Regions from separate parts of the Pseudomonas sp. TE3911 genome, predicted to be linked through region 1. Evidence: predicted binding sites of a transcription regulator. Region 1 holds the regulator's gene; the other holds the start of a gene.

Region 1 (5,116 bases):
AAGCAAGGTGTTGCCACCTATACCGGCGGCGTAATCATCACCCAAGGGTCGATGAAGATCACCGGTAATACCGTGACACTGACGCGTACCCAAGCCGGTGACATCGACGTCGTGACCTCAGTGGGCAACCTGGCTTACTTCGAACAGAAGCAGTCCGCTGCCGACACTGGCCCGATGAAGGGCTACGGCAAGACCATTCAGTATCACGCCCAGCAGAATCGCATTGTGCTGATCGACCAGGCCAAGGTGCTCAGCCCCGATGGCAACTCCACGGAAGGTGAAAAGATCACCTATGACACCGTGAAACAGATCGCTAACGCCGGTCGTGCCAATGGCAGCAAGGTCACCGCACCGCGCCCACGCATCGACATGGTTATCCAGCCGAAGAAGAAGGCCGAGTAATGGCAACCCTGAAAGCCCAGCATCTGGCCAAGGCCTATAAAAGCCGTCAGGTCGTGCGCGACGTCAGCCTGTCGATCGACAGCGGCCAGATCGTCGGCTTGCTCGGCCCCAACGGCGCAGGCAAGACCACATGCTTCTACATGATTGTTGGCCTGGTCCAGGCGGATCAGGGTCGCGTACTGATCGACGATCTGGATGTCAGCCACCAGCCAATGCACGGTCGTGCACGCGCGGGTATCGGCTATCTTCCTCAAGAAGCATCGATCTTCCGCAAACTGTCAGTTGCCGACAACATTATGGCCATCCTTGAAACTCGCAAGGAACTGGACCGTGACGGCCGCCGACAGGAGCTGGAAAGCCTGCTGCAGGAATTCCATATCAACCACATTCGCGACAACCTTGGCATGAGCCTGTCCGGTGGTGAGCGGCGTCGCGTGGAAATCGCCCGCGCCCTGGCCACTGCCCCCAAGTTCATTCTGCTGGACGAACCGTTTGCCGGCGTCGACCCTATCTCGGTTGGCGACATCAAGCAGATCATCCATCACCTCAAGGCCAAGGGCATCGGTGTACTGATCACCGATCACAACGTGCGTGAGACCCTCGATATCTGCGAAACCGCGTATATCGTCAACGATGGTCAACTGATCGCAGAAGGCGACTCCGCCACCATCCTGGCCAACGAACTGGTCAAGGAAGTGTACCTGGGTCACGAGTTTCGCCTGTAAAGCCGCCTGCACAAACAAGGCGGTGGCAGGTCGTTTGCCTGATGCGCGGGAGTCAATGAAAACCTCCGGTTTTTTATTGTTACCGCGCTCTAGGCAAAGCCCTCGATATCAGGCATATAATTTGCTTATGTTTGGCGCTCACGCGCCCTGTCGTGGATGGCGCGTTGCGCCGGCGAATAAGGTGTTAAGCCCCTGCCATGAAACCATCGCTAGTCCTAAGAATGGGCCAGCAGCTGACGATGACACCGCAGCTGCAACAGGCCATCCGCCTGCTCCAATTGTCGACCCTGGACCTGCAACAGGAAATCCAGGAGGCCCTGGAGTCTAATCCGATGCTCGAACGCCAGGAAGAAGGCGACGACTTCGATAATGCAGACCCGTTGGCCGACAACATCGAGCAAAAGCCCAACGCAGACGTGCAGGAACCGTCCTACCAGGAAACCGCCCCTACGGTGGATAACCTTGAGGAAGGCGATTGGAACGAACGCATTCCCAACGAGCTTCCCGTAGACACTGCTTGGGAAGACGTCTACCAGACCAGCGCCAGCAGCCTGCCCAGCAACGACGATGATGAGTGGGACTTCACTACCCGCACGTCCGCCGGCGAAAGTCTGCAGAGCCATTTGTTGTGGCAGCTGAACCTCGCGCCGATGTCGGACACCGATCGCCTGATCGCCGTCACCCTGATCGATTGCATCAATAACCAAGGCTATCTGGACGAGACACTCGAAGAGATTCTTGAGGCCTTCGACCCCGAACTAGATATCGAACTGGACGAAATCGAAGCCGTCCTGCACCGCATCCAGCAATTTGAGCCCGCGGGTATTGGTGCGCGCACCCTTAGCGAATGCCTGCAGCTGCAACTGCGCCAGCTGCCCGCCAAGACCCCATGGCTCGCCGAGGCCCAGCGCCTGGTCACCGACTACATCGACCTGCTCGGCAGCCGCGATTACAGCCAACTGATGCGTCGCATGAAGCTCAAGGAAGACGATCTGCGCCAGGTCATCGAGCTGGTGCAAAGCCTCAACCCGCGTCCCGGCTCGCAGATCGAGTCCAGCGAGGCCGAATACGTAGTTCCTGACGTGATCGTGCGCAAGGACAACGAGCGCTGGCTGGTGGAGCTTAACCAGGAGTCAGTGCCACGCCTGCGAGTCAACCCGCAATATGCAGGTTTCGTGCGACGCGCCGACACCAGTGCCGACAACACCTTCATGCGCAACCAGTTGCAGGAGGCGCGCTGGTTCATCAAGAGCCTGCAAAGCCGTAACGAAACCCTGATGAAAGTCGCCACGCAGATCGTCGAGCATCAGCGCGGCTTCCTGGAATACGGCGATGAAGCGATGAAGCCTTTGGTTCTGCACGATATCGCCGAAGCGGTAGGCATGCACGAGTCGACGATTTCCCGCGTTACCACGCAAAAATTCATGCATACCCCACGGGGTATTTATGAGTTGAAATACTTTTTCTCCAGCCATGTCAGCACCTCAGAAGGCGGCGAATGCTCGTCCACGGCAATCCGCGCAATCATCAAAAAACTGGTTGCCGCGGAAAATCAGAAAAAGCCGTTGAGTGACAGCAAGATCGCTGGTTTACTGGAGGCACAAGGCATTCAGGTCGCCCGTCGAACCGTCGCCAAGTACCGCGAATCCCTTGGGATCGCGCCTTCCAGCGAGCGTAAGCGTTTGATGTGACGGGCGGGCCACAGCGTTCCAGTGGCGGGTATTCCTACCCGCCGCTTTATGCACTGGCAACGAAGGAGAAGCTGTATGCAAGTCAACATCAGTGGACACCATGTAGAAGTCACCCCTCCCCTGCGCGAATATGTCGAGCAGAAGCTGAAAAGGCTTGAGGGTCATTTTGACAAGATCACCAATGTGCAAGTGATCATGAAGGTCGACAAGCTTCAGCAGAAAATCGAAGCGACCCTACAGATTCCCGGTGGCGAAGTAGTCGCCAACGCCGAGCATGAAGACATGTATGCATCAATCGATGCCTTGACTGACAAGCTCGACCGCCAACTTAAAAAGCATAAGGAAAAGCAGCAGAGCCTTCTTCAGGGCACAGGCCGCTAACACTCCCCACCCATGATTCGACTTGAAACCATCCTGACCCCCGGCCGTTCCCTCGTGAACGTGCCGGGCGGTAGCAAGAAGAAAGCCCTCGAACAAATTGCCAACCTGATCAGCAGCCAAGTGCCTGAACTGGAGATGCAAGATGTCTTCGAGGCTCTGATTGCCCGTGAAAAACTGGGTTCCACCGGTTTTGGTAACGGCATCGCCATTCCTCACTGTCGCCTCAAAGGCTGTGAGACACCTGTCAGCGCGCTGCTGCACTTGGACGCGCCTATCGATTTCGATGCCATTGATGGCGCCCCGGTCGACCTGCTGTTTGTTCTGTTGGTCCCACAGGCCGCCACCGATGCGCACTTGGAACTGCTTCGGCAGATCGCCAGCATGCTCGACCGCAAAGAAGTACGCGACAAACTGCGCAGTGCCGGCAGCAATGAGGCGCTGTACCAAGTTGTCCTGGATGAGCAAAACGGGCAGTAATCATGCGTTTGATCATCGTCAGCGGCCGCTCCGGCTCGGGTAAAAGTACCGCCCTCAACGTTCTTGAGGACAACGGCTTCTATTGCATCGATAACCTGCCGGCCGGCCTACTGCCGGAGTTGGCGGAACGCGCTCTTATCCACACCGAGCTGGCGCAACCTCTGGTTGCCGTTTCGATCGACGCCCGCAACCTACCCAGCCACCTCTCTCGGTTCCCGGAACTGTTGGAAGAAGTGCGCGCCAAGCATATTCATTGTGATGTGCTGTACCTGGACGCCGATGAAGAGACGCTGCTCAAACGCTTCTCCGAAACCCGTCGACGCCACCCCCTCAGCAGCCCTCACCGTTCTCTGGCTGAAGCCATCGAGGACGAAACCAAGTTGCTGGGGCCGATCATTGACCTCGCCGACCTTAAGATCAACACCACCGGCCTTAACCTTTACCAGCTGCGCGATGCCATCAAGCTGCGCCTGCTGAACCAACCGGAGCCTGGCACGGCGTTTCTCGTCGAGTCTTTTGGCTTCAAACGTGGCATGCCGGTGGATGCCGATCTGGTGTTCGACGTGCGCTGCCTGCCCAACCCCTACTGGAAGCCAGAGTTACGCGACCAATCAGGGCTGGACCTGCCTGTGGCTGAGTACCTAGCCGCGCAGCCGGATGTGGAGGAGATGTTCCAGGACATTTCCAGCTATCTGCTCAAGTGGCTGCCGCGCTTTGCCGCGAGCAACCGGGCCTATGTCACTATTGCCATTGGATGCACCGGCGGTCATCACCGTTCGGTATACCTGACCGAGCGCTTGGGCCAAGCACTGCAACAAACCCTCAAGAACGTCCAGGTTCGCCACCGCGACCTTAGCTGAAAGGAACACCTGCGCGATGCCCGCTCTGGAAATTGAAATCATCAACAAGTTGGGCTTGCACGCCCGCGCCTCGGCCAAGTTTGTCGGAGTAGCCGGGCAGTTCCCCTGCCAGATCAGGGCTGGACGCACACCTGAAAGCATGGTCGACGGCAAAAGCATCATGGCAATGATGATGCTGGCGGCCGGCAAAGGCACCAAAATTCATTTGAAGACCGAAGGCGAGCAAGACCAGGAAGCGATGGAAGCTCTGGTGGCGTTGATCAACAACTACTTTGATGAGGGTGAGTAACCTCACCCTTTGACACAAACGTGAAGCCGCAACGGCTTCACCCCAATGCGGTATCCATCGCCATCATCAAGCAAAATCCAATGCAGAGCCCCAAGCTGGCGAGCTTTTCGTGGCCATTGCGCCGCGACTCCGGGATCACCTCATGGGTCACTACCAACAGCATCGCCCCGGCAGCCAGCGCCAGCCCCAAAGGCAACAACACCTCGGCCAGGCTCACCAGCCAAGCGCAGAGCACGGCAAACACCGGTTCCACCAAGCCTGAAGCAGCACCAATCAGGAATGCCTTGGCCC
Region 2 (5,116 bases), 3.9 Mb from region 1:
TTTTAGCGTAGGAGTCTGGGCATGGCAGGAGTAATGGATTCAGTAAACCAGCGCACACAGCTGGTAGGGCAGAATCGCCTGGAGTTGTTGCTTTTTCGCCTGGATGGCAAACAGCTGTACGGCATCAATGTGTTCAAGGTGCGGGAAGTGCTGCAATGTCCCAAGCTGACGATCATGCCCAAGTCCAGCCCTGTGGTGTGTGGCGTAGCCAACATCCGTGGCGCGACCATCCCGATTCTTGACCTGGCCCTGGCCACCGGTTCGGCTGGCCTGCAGGACCGCGAGAGCCCGTTCGTAATCATCACCGAGTACAACACCAAGACCCAGGGCTTCCTGGTGCGCTCGGTGGAGCGCATCGTCAACATGAACTGGGAAGAGATTCATCCGCCGCCCAAGGGCACTGGCCGCGACCACTACCTCACGGCGGTGACGCGGGTCGATAACCAGTTGGTGGAAATCATCGACGTGGAGAAGATCCTCGCCGAAGTTGCGCCGACCTCGGAATCGATTTCCGTGGGCGTGGTGGATGCCGAAACGGCGCATAAGGCGGTCTCGCTGCGTGTGCTCACGGTGGATGACTCCTCGGTGGCACGCAAGCAGGTGACCCGTTGCCTGCAAACCGTCGGCGTGGAAGTGGTGGCGCTTAATGATGGTCGCCAGGCGCTGGATTACCTGCGCAAGCTGGTGGATGAAGGCAAGAAACCGGAAGAAGAATTCTTGATGATGATCTCCGACATCGAGATGCCGGAAATGGACGGCTACACCCTCACGGCTGAGATACGCAGCGATCCACGCATGCAAAAATTGCATATCATCCTGCATACTTCGTTGTCGGGCGTATTCAATCAGGCGATGGTCAAGAAGGTCGGTGCCGATGACTTCCTGGCCAAATTCCGTCCTGATGACCTGGCATCCCGGGTAGTCGACCGGATCAAGGCAGCAGATCACAGCTAAGGGCTTGTTGCCCTGGCGGTCTTACGATTTTAGAGGCGGTATCAGTGTCTACGGGTAATTTGGATTTTGAACAGTTCCGGGTCTTCCTGGAAAAAGCCTGTGGCATATTGCTCGGTGAAAACAAGCAATACCTGGTATCCAGCCGTCTTAACAAACTGATGGAGCAGCAGGGCATCAAGTCCCTGGGCGAGTTGGTTCAACGGATCCAGGGGCAGCCGCGCAGTGGTCTCAAAGAAATGGTGGTCGATGCCATGACCACCAACGAAACCCTTTGGTTTCGTGATACGTACCCCTTTGAAGTGCTCAAGAGCAAAGTGCTGCCGGAGGCTATCAAGGCCAGCCCGGGCCAGCGTCTGCGCATCTGGTCGGCAGCCTGCTCCTCGGGGCAGGAACCGTACTCTATCTCGATGTCCATTGATGAGTTCGAGCGGACAAACATGGGTCAGTTGAAGGCCGGGGCACAAATTGTTGCCACTGACCTGTCCGGCACCATGCTCACTAATTGCAAGACCGGCGAGTACGACAGCCTGGCTCTGGGGCGTGGTTTGTCCCAGGAACGACTGCAACGTTACTTCGACCCGAAAGGGGCGGGGCGTTGGGCGATCAAGGCGCCAATCAAGAGCCGCGTTGAGTTCCGCTCGTTCAACCTGCTTGATAGCTACGCCAGCCTTGGCAAGTTCGACATGGTGTTTTGCCGCAACGTGCTGATCTACTTTTCGGCCGAAGTGAAGAAAGACATCCTGTTGCGCATCCACGGCACCCTCAAGCGTGGTGGTTACTTGTTCCTCGGTGCTTCCGAGGCGCTCAATGGCCTGCCGGATCATTTCCAGATGGTGCAGTGCAGCCCTGGGATCATCTACCAGGCCAAGTAATAAAGCGTACGCGGTCAAGAATGTGGGAGGGGGCTTGCCCCCGATAACGGTGGTTCAGTTGATGCATCTATCACTGATACACCGCTATCGGGGGCAAGCCCCCTCCCACATTTTTTTTGTGCGGCAATCCTCAGGATAGCGGCAAGCCGGATTGCCGCTTTACTGGCGCTACGCGGAGACCCGTTGCCGCTTTTCTGGCATTGCCGCCGGCAATATCCCCGTAAACCCTTGATTCATGGGCTTTTCAGAAACTGGCATGCGCTTTGCTATAACCCAGTTAACGAACAGCAGGTCAGCCTAAAGGTTTCCGCCATGAGCATCAGCTTCGATAAAGCGCTCGGTATCCACGAAAAAGCCCTGGGCTTCCGCGCCCAGCGTGCTGAAGTCCTGGCCAACAACATTGCCAACGCCGATACCCCGAACTACAAGGCTCGGGACCTGGACTTCTCCGCCGTGCTTGCCGCACAGCAGGACAAGACCAAGAACGGCACCTTCGCCTTGAACATGACCAACAACCGTCATATCGAAGCACAAGGTCTGAGCAGTGGTGACGAGTCGCTGCTGTATCGCACGCCGATGCAGCCGTCGATCGACCAGAACACCGTCGACGCCCAGCTGGAGCAATCGGCCTACGCCGAGAACTCGGTGAACTTCCAAGCCAGCTTTACGCTGCTCAACAGCAAATTCAAAGGGCTGATGTCGGCCCTTCGTGGAGAGTAAGCCATGTCCCTGTCCAGTGTTTTCAATATTGCCGGTAGTGGCATGAGCGCCCAGACCACGCGTCTCAACACCGTCGCCAGTAACATCGCCAACGCCGAGACTGTGTCTTCGAGCATTGACCAGACCTACCGTGCGCGTCACCCGGTCTTCGCCACCATGTTCCAGGGCGGCCAGAACGGCGGCAGCGATTCGTTGTTTCAGGAGCAGGGCGCAGCAGGCTCTGGCGTGCAGGTGCTCGGCGTGGTCGAAGACCAGAGCAACCTCGAAGCCCGCTACGAGCCGAACCACCCGGCTGCGAACGAAAAAGGCTACGTGTACTACCCGAACGTCAACGTGGTCGAGGAAATGGCCGACATGATTTCCGCCAGCCGCTCGTTCCAGACCAATGCGGAAATGATGAACACCGCCAAAACCATGATGCAGAAGGTCCTGACCCTGGGTCAGTGATAAGGGGCGCCAAATGATGGCCATCGTTGATACGTCTACTAATTCGGCAGTCCAAGACCTTTTCAATTCCAAGGTCAGCACTGCAACAAACAATGTCGCGAGTACGGCTGCTGCTGCTACCGGCAATCAGTCGTTGGGTAAAGATGCATTCCTGCAGCTGCTCGTCACCCAGCTGAAAAACCAGGACCCGCTGTCGCCTCAGGACAACGGTGCATTTGTGGCCCAACTGGCCCAGTTCAGCAGCCTGGAAGGCATCAACACCCTCAACGACTCGGTGAATGCAATTTCCAGCAACTTCAGCTCCTCCCAGGCGCTGCAGGCTTCGTCGCTGGTTGGGCGTTCGATCATTACCCAGACCGACAAGGCCCTGGTGGATACGAGCAAGAGCATGAACGGTTCGGTAGCTGTGACTGCAGCCACCGGCAACGTCGCCATCAAGATCACAGACAAAGATGGCAACTTGGTGCGCACCATTGATATGGGTGCCCAGAGCGCCGGCACCGCGAGCTTCATCTGGGATGGCAAGAACGATGCGGGTGAGGTGGCTCCAGCGGGCACCTACACCTTCGCGGCCACGACCAAGAATGACGCTGGCGATTCAGTGGCCCTGGCCACTTCGTTGCCGGCAACGGTGACCAGCGTGACTTTGAGCAAGACCGGTGGCGAGATGCTGCTGAACCTTGCGGGTGGCATGGGCAGCGTCAAGCTGTCGCAAATTCAGACTATCGGTACATAGAGCCGGCTAACTACGGCAGAGGGAGAGAAACATGTCTTTTAATATCGGCCTTAGCGGCCTCTATGCGGCCAACAAACAATTGGACGTGACTGGCAACAACATCGCCAACGTCGCGACCACTGGCTTCAAGTCGTCCCGTGCGGAATTCGCCGACATCTACGCCGCGTCCAAATTGGGCACCGGCCAGAACAGCATCGGCAATGGTGTGAACCTGGCGGCGGTGTCCCAGCAGTTCACCCAAGGTGACGTCAACAACAGCGGCGGCGTGCTGGACATGGCGATCCAGGGCGGTGGCTTCTTCGTGCAGAAGGGCAGCGACGGTTCGCTGGAATACACCCGTAGTGGTGCGTTCCGTGCCGACAAAGACGGCTATATCACCAACAACACCGGCACCTCGCGCCTGCAAGGCTACGCAGCGGATGAAGACGGTAAGATCATCAAGGGTGGCTTGACCGACCTGCAACTGAACTTGTCTTACCTGCCGCCGAAGGCGTCCACCAAAGTGGATTCCACCAGTAACCTGAACTCGTCGGAGCCGGTGATCAATCAGACCGACAAGCCGTTCGACCCAAGCGACACCACCACCTTTACCACTCAGTACAGCACCACCTTGTACGACTCCCAAGGCAACTCGCACGCCATGGTGCAGTACATGGTGAAAACCGACGCCAACGAATGGAATGCCTACACGTTGATCGATGGTCGTAACCTGGATGGTTCCAAGCCGACAACGACCGGCACCACTGCACCTGTGCCATCGACCATCACTTTTGATGGTGCCGGTAAGCTTAAAGATGTTGTTACCGGTGGCGTGAGCAGCAAGACATTGACGCTCACTGGCTGGGTCCCAGGATCGGTGACCGATGGCGTTTGGACGCCAAACGAAGCGACCGCCGGGCCAATTGCCGTGAATATGGGCAATATCACCCAGTACAACTCGGCCAGCTACCGCAATCCACCGACTACCGACGGCTATGCCACCGGCCAGATCACCGGCCTGAAAATCGACGGCAACGGCGTCATGTTCGCCACGTTCAGCAACCAGCAGAGCAAGGCCATTGGCCAGATCTCCCTGGCCAGCTTCAACAACGAACAGGGCCTGCAGCCTGCGGGCAGCACCGCTTGGAGAGAGACCTTCTCCTCGGGCCAGCCGGGTTACGACACCCCGCAATCCGGGACCCTGGGTTCGATTGTGGCCAACTCCCTGGAGAACTCCAACGTCAACCTGACCAACGAGCTGGTAGACCTGATCAAGGCCCAGAGCAACTATCAGGCGAACGCCAAGACCATCTCCACCCAGAGCACCATCATGCAGACCATCATTCAGATGACCTGATGCTGTAATGCTCCACAAGAAGCCCCTCGTGAGAGGGGCTTTTTTGTGGAT

Evidence for each region. Region 1 encodes sigma-54, which starts transcription at its own class of promoters, with help from an activator protein. Its sites were predicted from a motif close to ANTGGCATNNANNTTGCTNT; they were not measured.
Region 2: a site for sigma-54 is predicted at 2,077-2,096, ahead of flgB (flagellar basal body rod protein FlgB). Genes of this name have one in related genera too.

The regions. Positions count from the first base shown of each region.
Region 1 is NZ_JBSSFP010000001.1:4,434,125-4,439,240, forward strand. It holds gene lptA (lipopolysaccharide transport periplasmic protein LptA) at 1-402, shown strand, start outside; gene lptB (LPS export ABC transporter ATP-binding protein) at 402-1,127, shown strand; gene ACVWXD_RS20150 (RNA polymerase factor sigma-54) at 1,325-2,818, shown strand; gene hpf (ribosome hibernation-promoting factor, HPF/YfiA family) at 2,894-3,199, shown strand; gene ptsN (PTS IIA-like nitrogen regulatory protein PtsN) at 3,212-3,676, shown strand; gene rapZ (RNase adapter RapZ) at 3,679-4,536, shown strand; gene ACVWXD_RS20170 (HPr family phosphocarrier protein) at 4,553-4,825, shown strand; gene ACVWXD_RS20175 (ZIP family metal transporter) at 4,863-5,116, opposite strand, start outside.
Region 2 is NZ_JBSSFP010000001.1:506,174-511,289, forward strand. It holds gene ACVWXD_RS02395 (chemotaxis protein CheV) at 22-954, shown strand; gene cheR (protein-glutamate O-methyltransferase CheR) at 999-1,826, shown strand; gene flgB (flagellar basal body rod protein FlgB) at 2,139-2,546, shown strand; gene flgC (flagellar basal body rod protein FlgC) at 2,550-2,993, shown strand; gene flgD (flagellar hook assembly protein FlgD) at 3,010-3,729, shown strand; gene flgE (flagellar hook protein FlgE) at 3,761-5,065, shown strand.